3 regions of the Anaerosinus sp. genome follow, and region 3 is predicted to be linked to each of the others. Evidence: a T-box and tRNA genes for the amino acid it is inferred to sense, from the RefSeq annotation. Region 3 holds a T-box; the other regions hold tRNA genes.
What was found. A T-box is a leader RNA that pairs with one kind of tRNA and senses whether it is charged. The one in region 3 lies ahead of thrS (threonine--tRNA ligase), so its partner is inferred to be a tRNA-Thr.
Positions count from the first base shown of each region.

Region 1: it encodes a tRNA-Thr, which carries the amino acid that the T-box ahead of thrS (threonine--tRNA ligase) is inferred to sense. The anticodon was not compared.
Region 2: it encodes a tRNA-Thr, which carries the amino acid that the T-box ahead of thrS (threonine--tRNA ligase) is inferred to sense. The anticodon was not compared.

Region 1 is NZ_CBDNNH010000010.1:152,905-157,453, reverse strand. Features, by position in the region: gene pfp (diphosphate--fructose-6-phosphate 1-phosphotransferase) at 213-1,469, shown strand; tRNA gene ACWZFG_RS05665 (tRNA-Met) at 1,790-1,865, shown strand; tRNA gene ACWZFG_RS05660 (tRNA-Thr) at 1,920-1,995, shown strand; tRNA gene ACWZFG_RS05655 (tRNA-Tyr) at 2,001-2,085, shown strand; tRNA gene ACWZFG_RS05650 (tRNA-Met) at 2,098-2,173, shown strand; tRNA gene ACWZFG_RS05645 (tRNA-Thr) at 2,192-2,267, shown strand; tRNA gene ACWZFG_RS05640 (tRNA-Met) at 2,275-2,351, shown strand; gene rpmG (50S ribosomal protein L33) at 2,637-2,786, shown strand; tRNA gene ACWZFG_RS05630 (tRNA-Trp) at 2,813-2,888, shown strand; gene secE (preprotein translocase subunit SecE) at 2,936-3,151, shown strand; gene nusG (transcription termination/antitermination protein NusG) at 3,195-3,725, shown strand; gene rplK (50S ribosomal protein L11) at 3,754-4,179, shown strand; gene rplA (50S ribosomal protein L1) at 4,239-4,549, shown strand, end outside.
Region 2 is NZ_CBDNNH010000002.1:160,271-164,819, forward strand. Features, by position in the region: gene ACWZFG_RS01045 (CvfB family protein) at 1-786, shown strand, start outside; gene ACWZFG_RS01050 (chemotaxis protein) at 904-1,836, shown strand; gene ACWZFG_RS01055 (hypothetical protein) at 1,928-2,086, shown strand; tRNA gene ACWZFG_RS01060 (tRNA-Met) at 2,193-2,269, opposite strand; tRNA gene ACWZFG_RS01065 (tRNA-Thr) at 2,277-2,355, opposite strand; tRNA gene ACWZFG_RS01070 (tRNA-Met) at 2,374-2,449, opposite strand; tRNA gene ACWZFG_RS01075 (tRNA-Tyr) at 2,462-2,546, opposite strand; tRNA gene ACWZFG_RS01080 (tRNA-Thr) at 2,554-2,629, opposite strand; gene ACWZFG_RS01085 (glycerol-3-phosphate responsive antiterminator) at 2,831-3,400, shown strand; gene ACWZFG_RS01090 (MIP/aquaporin family protein) at 3,899-4,549, shown strand, end outside.
Region 3 is NZ_CBDNNH010000021.1:19,333-23,881, forward strand. Features, by position in the region: ribosomal protein L20 leader region at 1-31, opposite strand, end outside; gene thrS (threonine--tRNA ligase) at 85-1,989, opposite strand; T-box leader at 2,028-2,253, opposite strand; gene ACWZFG_RS10570 (hypothetical protein) at 2,306-3,070, opposite strand; gene ACWZFG_RS10575 (hypothetical protein) at 3,262-3,939, shown strand; gene ACWZFG_RS10580 (hypothetical protein) at 4,111-4,434, shown strand; gene ACWZFG_RS10585 (peptidoglycan D,D-transpeptidase FtsI family protein) at 4,469-4,549, opposite strand, start outside.

The DNA.
Region 1 (4,549 bases), on a different contig from region 3:
AATGATTAGATGCCTTTTTTCATGGTATGTTTTGTATTGTATGAAGGATGAAATAGTAATTTTGACGAATACATAAATGATAAAACTTTTATCCGGAATTATTTACCGAGATATTCATAATATAAAGTTTTAAAGAATATTCTTTTAACGTTGTCTATCTGTAAGTGAATTTTTAGCTGATAGCAAGGATAAAAATTTTAGGAGGAAATGGAATGACAAACAAGAAAAGATTGGCGATTATTTGCGGTGGTGGTCCAGCACCAGGAATGAATAGTGTAATTAGTGCAGTTACGATGGAAGCGCATAAACAAGGCATTGAAGTATTGGGAATGTATGATGGTTTTTCACATCTAGCACAAGGAAAGAAAAACTATGTAGTTTTGAATTATGATATGGTAAGTCGCATTCATTTAAATGGTGGCTGTATTCTACATATGTCTAGATACAACCCAACCAAGAATGAAGATGATTTAGCTAGAGTGGTAGATACTTTGCTTGAACTTGGTGTAACGTATATGGTCACAATAGGTGGGGATGATACTGCTTTCAGTGCTTCAAAGGTTTCAGAATATGCACGAAAATGTGGAAAAGTAATCAATTCCGTTCATGTACCTAAAACAATAGACAATGATTTACCTTTGCCTGAAGGGATTAGTACATTTGGTTTTGAAACAGCTAGAGCATTAGGCACTACAGAGTTAGAAAATTTGATGGAAGATGCACGTACGACAAATAATCGTTGGTATTTTGCAATTGCTATGGGGCGTACAGCTGGACATTTAGCGCTCGGCATGGGAAAAAGTGCTGGAGCGATTATTACAATCATTCCTGAAGAGTTTAAAACAAAGGAAGTTAGGCTGCAACATGTAGTTGATTTACTTGTTGGTTCGATTGTAAAAAGGAATGCAACTGGTCGTAACTATGGTGTAGCGGTTATCGCAGAAGGTGTTATCGACAGGATTGCTCCAGAAGATTTTAGTGTGCTAGGCGCAGCTTGTTTTGATGATCACGGTCATCTTCGCTATTCTGAACTTGATTTTGGTGATGTATTAAAAAAATTAGTGATAATAGAATTGAAAAAGATTGGTTTGAATGTAACGATTATAGATAAGGAAATTGGTTATGAGCTTCGTTGCGCTGCACCGATTTCTTTTGATATTGATTATACGCGATCGCTTGGTTATGCAGCAGTAAGTTTCCTTATGGAGGGTGGAACGGATGCAGTTGTAAGTATTCAAAATAATAAAATTGTTCCTTTGAAATATGAAGAAATTCGCGATGAAAATACAGGAAAAACAAAAGTAAGATATGTGGATATTCATTCATTAAATTATTTTATTGCTACAGAATATATGATTCGTTTAGTAAAAGATGATTTTATAAATGAGGATAAATTGAAAATTTTAGCAAAAGAATTTAACTTAACACCTGAACGCTTTAAAGAAAAATACGAATATCTTGTAAAATAGAGAATGGAAAGATGAAGAAAATTGATTTTTCTTCATCTTTTATCTGATAACTAAGCTGCGCTAAGACTTTTAACCTTTATAAGGAGGAGTTAGTTATACCCACAGGGCATAGGCGGGCGGCTAAGTTTCTGGATAAGATCAACTAAGGTTCAGATAGAGTGGAAACTTTACCTGGATCAAGTCTTACCTTAACATTTTCAGTAAAATGTTAAGAATATGTATAAATTTTTAAAAAAAAGATAAAATATTTTCAAAAAGGTATTTACAAATTTAAAAACATGTGATAATATTATATATCGTCACCAGTTGATAGAACACATCGCGGGGTGGAGCAGTTGGTAGCTCGTCGGGCTCATAACCCGAAGGTCGCAAGTTCGAGTCTTGCTCCCGCAACCAAAAAAAGTGTTGACAAAGCAAAAAAAACGGTGTACAATAAATGAGGTTGTTAACGCTGGTGTAGCTCAATTGGTAGAGCAGCTGACTTGTAATCAGCAGGTTGGGGGTTCAAGTCCTCTCGCCAGCTCCATATAAGGATGGGTTCCCGAGTGGCTAAAGGGAGCAGACTGTAAATCTGCCGGCTCTGCCTTCGTTGGTTCGAATCCAACCCCATCCACCATTAATTTAATATCGCGGGGTGGAGCAGTTGGTAGCTCGTCGGGCTCATAACCCGAAGGTCGCAAGTTCGAGTCTTGCCCCCGCAACCAAAACAAAAGTTAGTGATCGCTGATGTAGCTCAGTCGGTAGAGCGTATCCTTGGTAAGGATAAGGTCACCGGTTCAATCCCGGTCATTAGCTCCATAAATACGGCGGCGTAGCTCAGTTGGCTAGAGCATGCGGTTCATACCCGCAGTGTCCGGAGTTCGAATCTCTGCGCCGCCACCAACAAAAAAATAAACCCCTATTGGGGTTTTTATTTATGTCAAGGTATCTGTTTATCATAAATTTATGTATATAGGCTTTATTAATGTATATAATAAGTAAAATATCTACATAAGTATCTGTTTATTTCAACTTATTACTGTGAAGGTTTTTAAAATAAGTTTTTGTTGTAATAATCTTGATAGAAAAAGGTGTGGATAAGCTGTTGACAGCTTGGATTAATTATGATAAATTATATTAGTGACATTTTGAAATGTAGTATATTTTCAGGCAAGAGGGGTGCATAGGATGCGTAATGCAGTTACATTGGCCTGCGTTGAATGTAAACAACGTAATTATCAGACCAATAAAAACAAAAAAAATGACCCGGATAGATTAGAATTCAACAAATACTGCAAGTTTTGTAAAAAACACACTTTACACAAAGAAACAAAATAAAATTTTGCTTAAATTTGTTTTGATATAGGGGTATAGCTCAATTGGTAGAGTAGTGGTCTCCAAAACCATTGGTTGTGGGTTCAAGTCCTACTGCCCCTGCCAATTTACTTTGTGGTGTATCTAGCAGTATGTTACGGGGATGTGAAATGATGGCTGCTCAAGAAACAGCTGTTCAAGCTAACGGTTCACGTGTTAAGAAATTTTTCCGTGAAGTAAAGGCGGAGATGCGTAAAGTATCATGGCCTAATAAAAAGGAACTTATAGCGTATACAGGTGTGGTTTTTATTTCTGTAGTGTTTATAGCTGCGCTTATCGGTTTAATTGACGGAGTATTTGCGCGTTTGCTAGAACTTTTTTTACGTTAATTCGGCTAAGGGGGTGGGGGACGTAGTTGTCGTCCCTTAAGTGATGGAATCCGAAAAAAAATGGTATGTAATCCATACATATTCAGGCTATGAAAATAAAGTAAAAGCTAATCTAGAACGTAAAGTTCATTCTATGGGAATGGAAGATGAGATTTTTCGCATTGTTGTTCCTATGGAAGATGAAGTTGAATACAAAGGTGACCAAAAGAAAGTCACGAAGAAAAAAGTTTTTCCTGGATATGCATTGGTTGAAATGATTGTAAGTGATAAATCTTGGTATATTGTTCGTAATACACCGGGTGTTACTGGGTTTGTTGGTTCTGGAACGAAGCCTATACCTTTGACAGATGCTGAAGTGAAACGAATTCTTAAATCCATGGGGATCGAAGAGTTGAAGCCGAAGTTTGATATTGAAGTATCACAAGCGGTGAAAATTACTTCTGGTGCTTTTGAGAATTTTGAAGCTACAGTGACAGAAATTAATCCTGAACGTAGCAAGATAAAAGTTCTTGTTAGTATGTTTGGACGTGAAACTCCAGTTGAACTGGATTTTACTCAAGTAGAAAAGATTTAATGGTTTATATTAAGGAGGTGTAATACAAATGCCGAAAAAAGTTGTTAAACTTGTAAAATTGCAAGTCCCTGCTGGTAAAGCTACTCCAGCTCCTCCAGTTGGTCCTGCACTAGGTCAAGCTGGTGTTAATATCATGGCTTTCGTAAAAGACTTTAACGAAAGAACTGCACAACAATCTGGACTTATTATTCCAGTTGAGATTACAGTTTTTGAAGATAGATCCTTTACATTTATCACGAAGACTCCTCCAGCTGCTGTTCTTCTTAAAAAAGCTGCTGGTATTGAAACTGCTTCTGGTGAACCTAACAAGAAGAAAGTTGCTAAATTACCACGTGCTAAAGCTATGGAAATTGCTGAAAGCAAAATGAAAGATTTAAATGCTGCTAACCTTGAAGCTGCTACTCGCATGATTGAAGGTACTGCTCGCAGTATGGGTATCGAAATCGTAGATTAATTCTGCATTTGATATCTGTGGGAGGAATAACCGCTATTACCACGAAAGGGGAAAGAAAGATGCCAAAATTCGGTAAAAAATATCAAGAAGTTGCAAAACTTATTGAAGATAAATTATATGATCCGCAAGAAGCGATTGAGCTTGTGAAAAAAACGGCTACAGCTAAATTTGACGAAAGTGTTGAACTTGCTGTAAAATTAGGTGTAGATCCTAAACATGCTGATCAACAAGTTCGTGGTGCTGTTGTATTACCACATGGTACTGGTAAAAGTAAACGTGTGTTAGTATTTGCTAAGGGCGACAAAGTGAAAGAAGCAGAAGCAGCTGGTGCTGATTTTGTTGGTTCTGATGAACTTGTTGCAAAAATTCA
Region 2 (4,549 bases), on a different contig from region 3:
GCTGGCACAGGGAATACTTCTGATGATATTTTATTGCATAAAACGCAGCAGATTCGTTCGGTTGAAATAGGTGAAAAGGTGGATGTTTTTTTATACCTTGATCCTAAGGGACGGCTTACTGCGAGTATGAGAGTGCCGCAAATGCGAGTTGGACAAATAGCCCGTGTGAATATTATCAATACGAGTAAAGATGGTGCTTTTGTGGATGTTGGAGCTGAGCGTGGTATTTTTATGCCATATGCAGGCATGCGCGGTAAAGTACAAGTTGGTGAAAAAGTATGGGCAAAACTATATATTGATAAATCAGGACGACTTGCAGTTACTATGGAAGTTGAAGATGAATTAAGAAGAGCCTCAAAACCAGCAGAAGGAATTAAAGTTGGCGATAAAGTAAAAGGCACGGTTTACAATTATACTGATCAAGGTGCATTTATTTTTACTGAAGCGCGCAATATTGCCTTTATGTATAATGGCGAAATGATTTCTAGACCTAGAGTAGGGGAAGAGGTAGAAGTTAGAGTTACTTTTTTGCGCGAAGATGGCAGATTGAATGTATCTATGCGCCCAGTGAAAGAAAATGCCATTGTAGTTGATGCTGAAAAAATTCTAAATTTACTCAAAACTCGTGACGGTAAAATGCCTTATAGTGATGAAACCTCAGCGGAAGTAATAAAAGATAAGTTCAATATTAGTAAATCTGCTTTTAAAAGAGCAATGGGATCATTATTAAAAAATGAGCTAATTGAACAAAAAGATGGATGGACATTTTTGAAAAACAACGAATAAGATTTTATGTTTAATTTTTGGCAGGATTTTTTTCCACAGATAGCGAATTTGATAAAAAAATGTAGTTCTAATTTTAAGCAAGGGATAGTAAATGTTATATAGAGTGGAGGAATTTCGATGAGTGACAATACTGTTGATAAAAAAGGAATTTTACTAGAAACCGGTACAAATGAATTTGAAATTGTAGAGTTTAATATTGGTAAAGTTAGTTATGGAATTAACGTAGCAAAAGTTCGTGAAGTTATCAATCGTGATTCGGTTACCGTTACTAAAATGCCACAGGTTCATCCATTTGTAGATGGTTTATTTACTTTACGTGGCAGAGTAATGCCTTTAGTTAATTTACCGCGTTGTTTAAATGAAGGCGGAGAAATTGAGCCTAAAAATATAATTGTTACAGAAATTAATAATTATAATATGGGATTTTTAGTCGATACTGTATCAAGGATACATCGCATTTCATGGACTGAGATGGAACCTGCTCCTAATGTTGGGGATACATCTATGGTTGTTGGTGTAATTAAGATGAGTGATAAAATTGTTCTTTTGCTTGACTTTGAAAAGATCATTGCTGAAATTAATCCTGAAATTAATGCAAAATTAACTACTTTTGAAGATACTCATGATGATATTAAGGAAAAAAGAACGAAACAGCCGATTGTTGTAGCGGAAGATTCTCCAATGTTACGTGATCTTTTAGTTGGAACATTACATGAGGCTGGATATCGTAATGTACATGAATATAGTAATGGTAAATTGGCATGGGAAGCGTTAAGTAGAATTTCTAGAGAAGATAAACCAGTGTCAGAAAGTGTAAAAATGATTATTTCTGACATCGAGATGCCGCAAATGGACGGACATCATTTATTGACATTGGTTCGTGCAGATCAACGTTTAAAAGAAGTACCTTTGGTATTTTTCTCTTCGTTAATTAATGATGAAATGCGCCGTAAAGGTGAGTCTATTGGTGCAAATGGTCAGATTTCAAAACCAGAAATTGCACAATTGATAGATTTAATTGATACTTTAATTTTTGGCAAGCATGATTGATTCATTTAGAAAAGATGGTTATAATAGGAATGAGGAATAATTTTATCCTTATTCCTATTATTTTTATATAAGGCTGTGAAGCAGAGTTGTGATGAAGAAGTTTGAAGCAAATGACTTTTTGTTTTTAATTGTTTTTTTTAGTTGGTTGCCATCGGTTGATATGGAGCATTTATCAATCTTACAATATGTTGGGTTGGAGGTAGCGATATTATGGAGTGTAGCATTTTTATTAAAATTTTTTGTACGATAAAAAGCAGAGGAAAGATGTAAGAATTTAATTCTTGATCATCTTTCCTCTGCTTTATTATAATGACCTTATAATAAAAAAACTCGCAATCGCGAGTTTTAATTTCAAATGGTGGCGGCGCAGAGATTCGAACTCCGGACACTGCGGGTATGAACCGCATGCTCTAGCCAACTGAGCTACGCCGCCGTATTTATGGAGCTAATGACCGGGATTGAAAACGGGTGATCTTATTCCTTACCAAGGATAAGATCTACCGGCTGAGCTACATCAGCGATCACTAACTTTTGTTTTGGTTGCGGGGGCAAGACTCGAACTTGCGACCTTCGGGTTATGAGCCCGACGAGCTACCAACTGCTCCACCCCGCGATATCAAATTAATGGTGGATGGGGTTGGATTCGAACCAACGAAGGCAGAGCCGGCAGATTTACAGTCTGCTCCCTTTAGCCACTCGGGAACCCATCCTTATTTATGGAGCTGGCGAGAGGACTTGAACCCCCAACCTGCTGATTACAAGTCAGCTGCTCTACCAATTGAGCTACACCAGCACGCCTTAACGACAATATACATTCTACTATGACAAAAAAAAAATGTCAATATAAAAAGAAAAAATAATATAATAAATATACAAGATATAAAATATTTTTTATATTGTAGAATATATAGAAGGAGAATTATTGAAAATGACGAAATAATTCTCCTAGAGGCTTTATAACAAAAAATAAAAATTAGAGAGTTGATATGGGATTATGGAACAAAAAAACATCTGTGATAAGTTATTTTCGGAAGGAGCAATAGTTCCTGCAGTAAGGACGGTAGATGATTTTAAATTTGCTTTAAATATAAAATCATCTAGCATTATATTACTTTTTGGAGATATTATTATTTTGCCGTCTATCATTCAAGAAGCTAAAAAACATAATAAACGTATTTTGGTTCATTTAGATTTATTGGGTGGAATAGGTAAAGATCGGTCAGGAATTAGGTATCTCGCACGCATAGGTGTTACTGGAGCCATTACAACAAAGCCACAGCTAGTAAAATTTGCTCGCGAGGAAGGGATGATCGTCATTCAAAGATTGTTTGTAATGGATTCTGAGGCTTTAAAGTCAGGCATAAATTTATTAAGAAATTGTCGTCCTGATGCCGTTGAAATTTTACCAGCATCTGTTCCAAAATCAATTATTGAGGAATTGGTCAAAGAAACAAACTTACCTATTTTAGCTGGTGGGCTTATGCATACGATGGAAGATATTGAGCTGGCTATTCAGAATGGAGTTCATGCTGTTAGTACAAGTAAACGTGAGCTTTGGAAGTGATGTAAGAAAAAAATAAAAAAAATTAAAATCATGCAGGATTTTTCAAAAGTTTATCTAATTATACAAATATAAAATTAATTAAAGAAAATAAACAGCGAGATGACAGAGAGTTGTTTGAATTAATAAAGAAGATGTATCTTAATGTCTTTCACTGTATGTTCTTGCTAATTTTAAGGAATGTGAATAGATATTAAGATATTTTTATTTTTATAGATATTCAAACCTTTTTCCTTTGTAAGTGAAATATGAAAATATTTTTCAGAAATGTAAGAAAAATATAAAAGACTTGCAGGAATTTATTAAAAAATAGCTAATATAATAGCTGTAGGAGTTACGGATATGTGAATGGGTGTAGTTGGACTAAAAAGTACGACATCCCATCTTATCATATTAATGCATACTAAAAGAGGTGATTGAAAAAAAGAAAAAAGAACAAGCAATGCTTGTTGGTTAAGAGGATTTATCAGACATTATTTTTTCATCTTAAAAAACAAAGTAATGGAGGGACTTATTCTCATGGAAAATTTATTAGGCGAAATTTTTGGTACCGCAGTACTTACTTGTATGGGGTGCGGCGTAGTTGCAAACGTTATCTTAAAAGGTAACAAAGGTGAAGGCAGCGGCTGGATTGTAATCACTGCTGGATGGGGATTTGCGTGTATGTTAGGTGTTTTCACTGCGGTTTCATTAGGAGCTCCACAAGCTGACTTAAACCCAGCTGTTACACTTGCTAAAACCATGAATGGTGTTTATCAACCAGGTCATGCTGTTGTAACTATGGTTGCTGAAACATTTGGTGCTTTCTTAGGTGCTGTTGTTGCCTGGGCTGCTTATCTTCCACACTGGGAAGCTACTGAAGATCAAGCTACAAAATTAGGTGTATTCTCCACTGGCCCTGCTATTCGTAGCTATGGTGCAAACTTCCTTTGCGAAGCAATTGGTACTTTTATGCTTATGTTCTTAATCTGGGTAATCTTCAATGCAAACAATGGTCAATTACCTGCAGGTTTCGGTCCTTATTTAGTTGGTATGTTAATCTGGGCTTTAGGTTTAAGCTTAGGTGGTCCTACTGGATATGCAATCAACCCTGCTCGTGATCTTGGGCCTCGTATAGCTCATGCGATCTTACCTATCCCTGGAAAGGGTAGC
Region 3 (4,549 bases):
GGTGAGAAGCGGATGGCTTCTACTTCACACGTATTTAACTCACTTAGCTATATTATCAGTTAAATGATATAATGTCAATACCTTTTATGCTTTTTTCTGAATTTTTTCTATTACTTCATTAATAAATTCTGTTTTAGATTGAACTATGCTATTTTTCTCCCCATGTTTGCGAACCGCAACTTGTCCCTCTTCCATTTCTTTATCACCAACAACAATAATATAAGGTGCTTTAGACATTTGTGCTTCACGAATTTTATAGCCAATTTTCTCATTGCGGTCATCAACCTCAGCTCGAATTCCTTTTGCAAACATTTCTCTTTCTAAAGCAACTGCATACTCTGCATGTTTATCAGCAATCGTTAGAATTTTTACTTGCACAGGTGCAATCCATACTGGGAACACACCAGCATAATGCTCAATTAAAATTCCAATAAAGCGTTCAATGCTGCCGTATACAACACGGTGAATCATAACTGGACGATGCTTTTGTCCATCCTCACCTACGTAAGTTAAATCAAATTTTTCAGGCAATAGCATGTCTAGTTGAATCGTCCCACATTGCCATGTACGACCAATGGAATCTTTTAAATGAAAGTCAATTTTAGGTCCATAAAATGCACCATCACCTTCGTTAACAATATACTCCATACCACGTTCATTTAATGCATCACGTAAAGCATTTGTAGCAGTTTCCCATACTTCATCACTACCCATTGAATTTTCTGGACGGGTACTTAATTCCGCATGATAAGATAATCCAAACGTACTATATACTTTATCAAATAAATCAATTACTTTTTGAATTTCATCTTTAATTTGCGATGGCAACATAAATATATGTGCATCATCTTGCGTAAAATTACGCACTCTCATTAATCCATGTAATGCCCCAGACAATTCATGACGATGTACGAGCCCAAGCTCTGCCGTACGAAGTGGCAAATCACGATAACTATGATGTTGTGTACGATATACCAAAATTCCACCTGGGCAATTCATTGGTTTTACCGCATAATCTTCACCATCAATTTGCGTAAAATACATGTTTTCTTTATAATGATCCCAATGTCCTGACTGTTCCCATAATTTACGATTTAAAATAATTGGAGTTTTAATTTCTTTATAGCCATACTCACGATGTAATTGGCGCCAGAAATTTTCTAATTCATTGCGAATAATCATTCCATTTGGATGAAAAAACGGAAAGCCCGGTCCTTCTTCTTGTAAACTAAATAGATCTAATTCACGCCCTAATTTACGATGATCACGTTTAGCAGCTTCTTCAAGCATGGTCAAATATGCATCAAGCTCTGCTTTCTTTTCAAAAGCCGTTCCGTAAATACGTTGTAACATTTTACGTTTTTCATCGCCACGCCAGTAAGCACCTGCAATACTTTGCAATTTAAAAGCTTTCACTTTTCCTGTTGAAAGCACATGCGGGCCAGCGCATAAATCAACAAATTCACCTTGTTGATACGTAGAAATTACAGCATCTTCTGGCAAATCATTAATAAGCTCTACTTTATATGTTTCACCTTTATCTGCAAACATTTTAATTGCATCTTTACGACTTAATTCCTTGCGCTCGATTGATAAATTTTCTTGTATGATTTTTTCCATTTCCTTTTGAATCTTCTCTAAATCTTCTGGCGAAAATGGTTTTTCAACATCAAAATCGTAATAAAATCCATTTTCAATTGCTGGACCAATTGCAAGCTGCACATTTTTATATAAACGTTGTACAGCTTGAGCCAAAATATGTGAAGCACTATGTCTAAGCGCATGTTTTCCTTCACTATCAGCAAAAGTTAACAATTCGACCTTTGCATCTTTCGTTAACTCTGTATCTAAACCAACTACAACATCATCTACTTTTGCCACTAATACGCTTTTCGCTAAACTGCGGCTTAAAGTTTGCGCAAATTCTAATAAAGTTGTGCCTTCTTTCACTTCACGTACAGCGCCATCTTTTAACATTAATTTTATCAAAATAACTACCTCCTAAAAATAAAAAAACCTCATCCCCATAAAGGGACGAGGTTATTATACTTCGCGATTCCACCCTGATTGATAGATAATAAAGTACCTATCCACCTTCATTTAGATAACGGGGTATTCCCCGGCTTAGCTTACTACTATTTCAGCCTACAGTTCAAAGGTAGTAATATCAACAATTGAATAAAATGCTCACAGCTTTCACATCTCTCTCTGAAAACAATTACATTGATACCATGTCCTCATCATTACTTTTACAATATAATTTTATTTTAATATTATAGCTCAATCAGATAAATAATGTCAATCTTTAATTCAATCTCGCTTTTAATGCTGCATGGAAAATATTCTGGATAATCTCTCCGGTTTCAACTTTTGCAATATTTTCAAAAGTCAGTTTAAATGAAACGGCATTGACCTTAACTTTTGGAATTAAGGGATGTCCCGTTTGTAAATATATATTTTCTGTAAATTTATGCTCGACTGCCACCTCGGAAAAATCATTTTTCGCCTCTTGCTTTTTTATATAATCATTAAAAATTCCTTCTATAGAGTCAACGCATAGTCCGGATTCATTATATAAAAAGGATTCCTTGGGTTCACCATGATAAGAAATCATTTGATCCCCTAACCCATGTTTTTCTTTTTCCGCCTTTGCCCACTCTTTATCAAATTCAATCTTAACTTCGCCAATCAACGGCTGCCATGTTGGTTTATCATTCACTCCTGTCATCTCATAAAGAACAATCCCTACATCTCTAGCAACATCTTTTACAATTTTTTCATAAACAGGCTGCGTGAAAATGACTCCCATAACTTGACCAGAAATATCTTGCAAAATATTAGCAAAATGAAATAATCGATTTCTATCTACGGATTTATCCATCTGCCTAGTTTGTATAATCACTTTATATACAATCCCATTTCCACCCTCAAACTCCCAGTATAAATCAATGGGATATGATGCCGTTCTACCTTCAACCTCATAATCTTTTTCAATTTTTAACGTTTTAACTTTTTCTTCATTTCGAATTAATTCTATAACTTCATCCATCATTGTTTCGGCTTTCTTCATTTCAGCACCATCCCTATTTTAATCATATAATCATTATTTATTTGACACTTACCGAAAAAAACCTTTTTATTATTTATATTATACTTAGTATATGCAATTCATTACAAAATATATTTGATGTATATATGGACAAACATTGTATAAACTATAAAAAGTGTTTCATATGTTTTTTTATCAAAGGAGGCAAAAAAGTGGAAAATAATTCAACAAATGCTCAAAATCAAGGGACAACTTCTCCTCTTACTACATCATATAATAGTGCACAAAGCAACACAAATCAGGTGAACTCGACTGCAAATCAAAATCAAGCACAAAATACTACGCAGGCATCAAGCAATAATCAACAAGCAAATATTACAGACACGATGAATCAACAATCCGGAATCCCTCAAGCTGTTGTTGGGCTTTTCTCTAGCTTAAATGCCGCTAGAGAATCCGCTGCCCAATTACGTCAAAGCGGCTTTACCATTGAAGAAATCAACATCATTTCCAAGGAAAAAACCAATGATAATGTTGTAAACAATATGGGCAGTGATGACTCTATTGCTGATGGAACTATGGCAGGCGGTGCTATTGGAGGTATTGGCGGATTATTATTGAGCGCTGGTGCCTTAACAATTCCAGGCATTGGGCCAATCATAGCCGCGGGTCCAATCGCTGCAACAATCGCAGGTGCTGTTGGTGGCGGAATCACAGGCGGATTAATTGATTGGGGCATTCCTAGTGATAAGAGTGAAGAGTACAATAATGAAGTTGCTTATGGCAAAACATTAGCAGTTATTAAAACAGATGCAAACAAAGTTCAACAAGCCATTCAGATTATGAATCAAAATGGTGCTATGAATGTTGAAACTCATAATGCAAAATAACCAGTCATTCAGTATAAAACTTTAAGCTTTCTATAAGAAATAAGCACCATTTTATACATTGTTATTTGTATAAAGGGTGCTTATTTCTCATGCTCTGCCACTTTCAAACCTTGATTTTTATTATAAAATGACTACAATAAATATTAAATATAACCTAAGGAGGAATATAGTATGGCGGAATCATCTTTATTAAATGTATTTGAAAAACTAGCTTGTAAGGAAGAAGCAATCAAAGGATTAATTTCTGCCGCCAGCTCCGGTGAAAAAAAGCACCTGATTTTTACAGCTTCAGGAATAATCCTTTGCAAGCAAAAATTAACGCAAGATCAACAAGGTTTATCAAATATTTTAATTGCTCATGACGTAATATTTAAAACAAACACAAATGACATATTAACCCTTCCGGAACTCTTTATTATGGTCGATGAAATAACTGCTTTTCATCCAATAAATGACCAAGAATTCCAATCTATTATAACTACATTACGGAAATAAATCAAAGGCTGAGATTACATTATTTTATGTAACCTCAGCCTTTTTCTATAGACTCTATAATTTGACGAAAAAGTGGCGCTGCTATGTTTCCACCAGACATTCCATCTTCGACAAA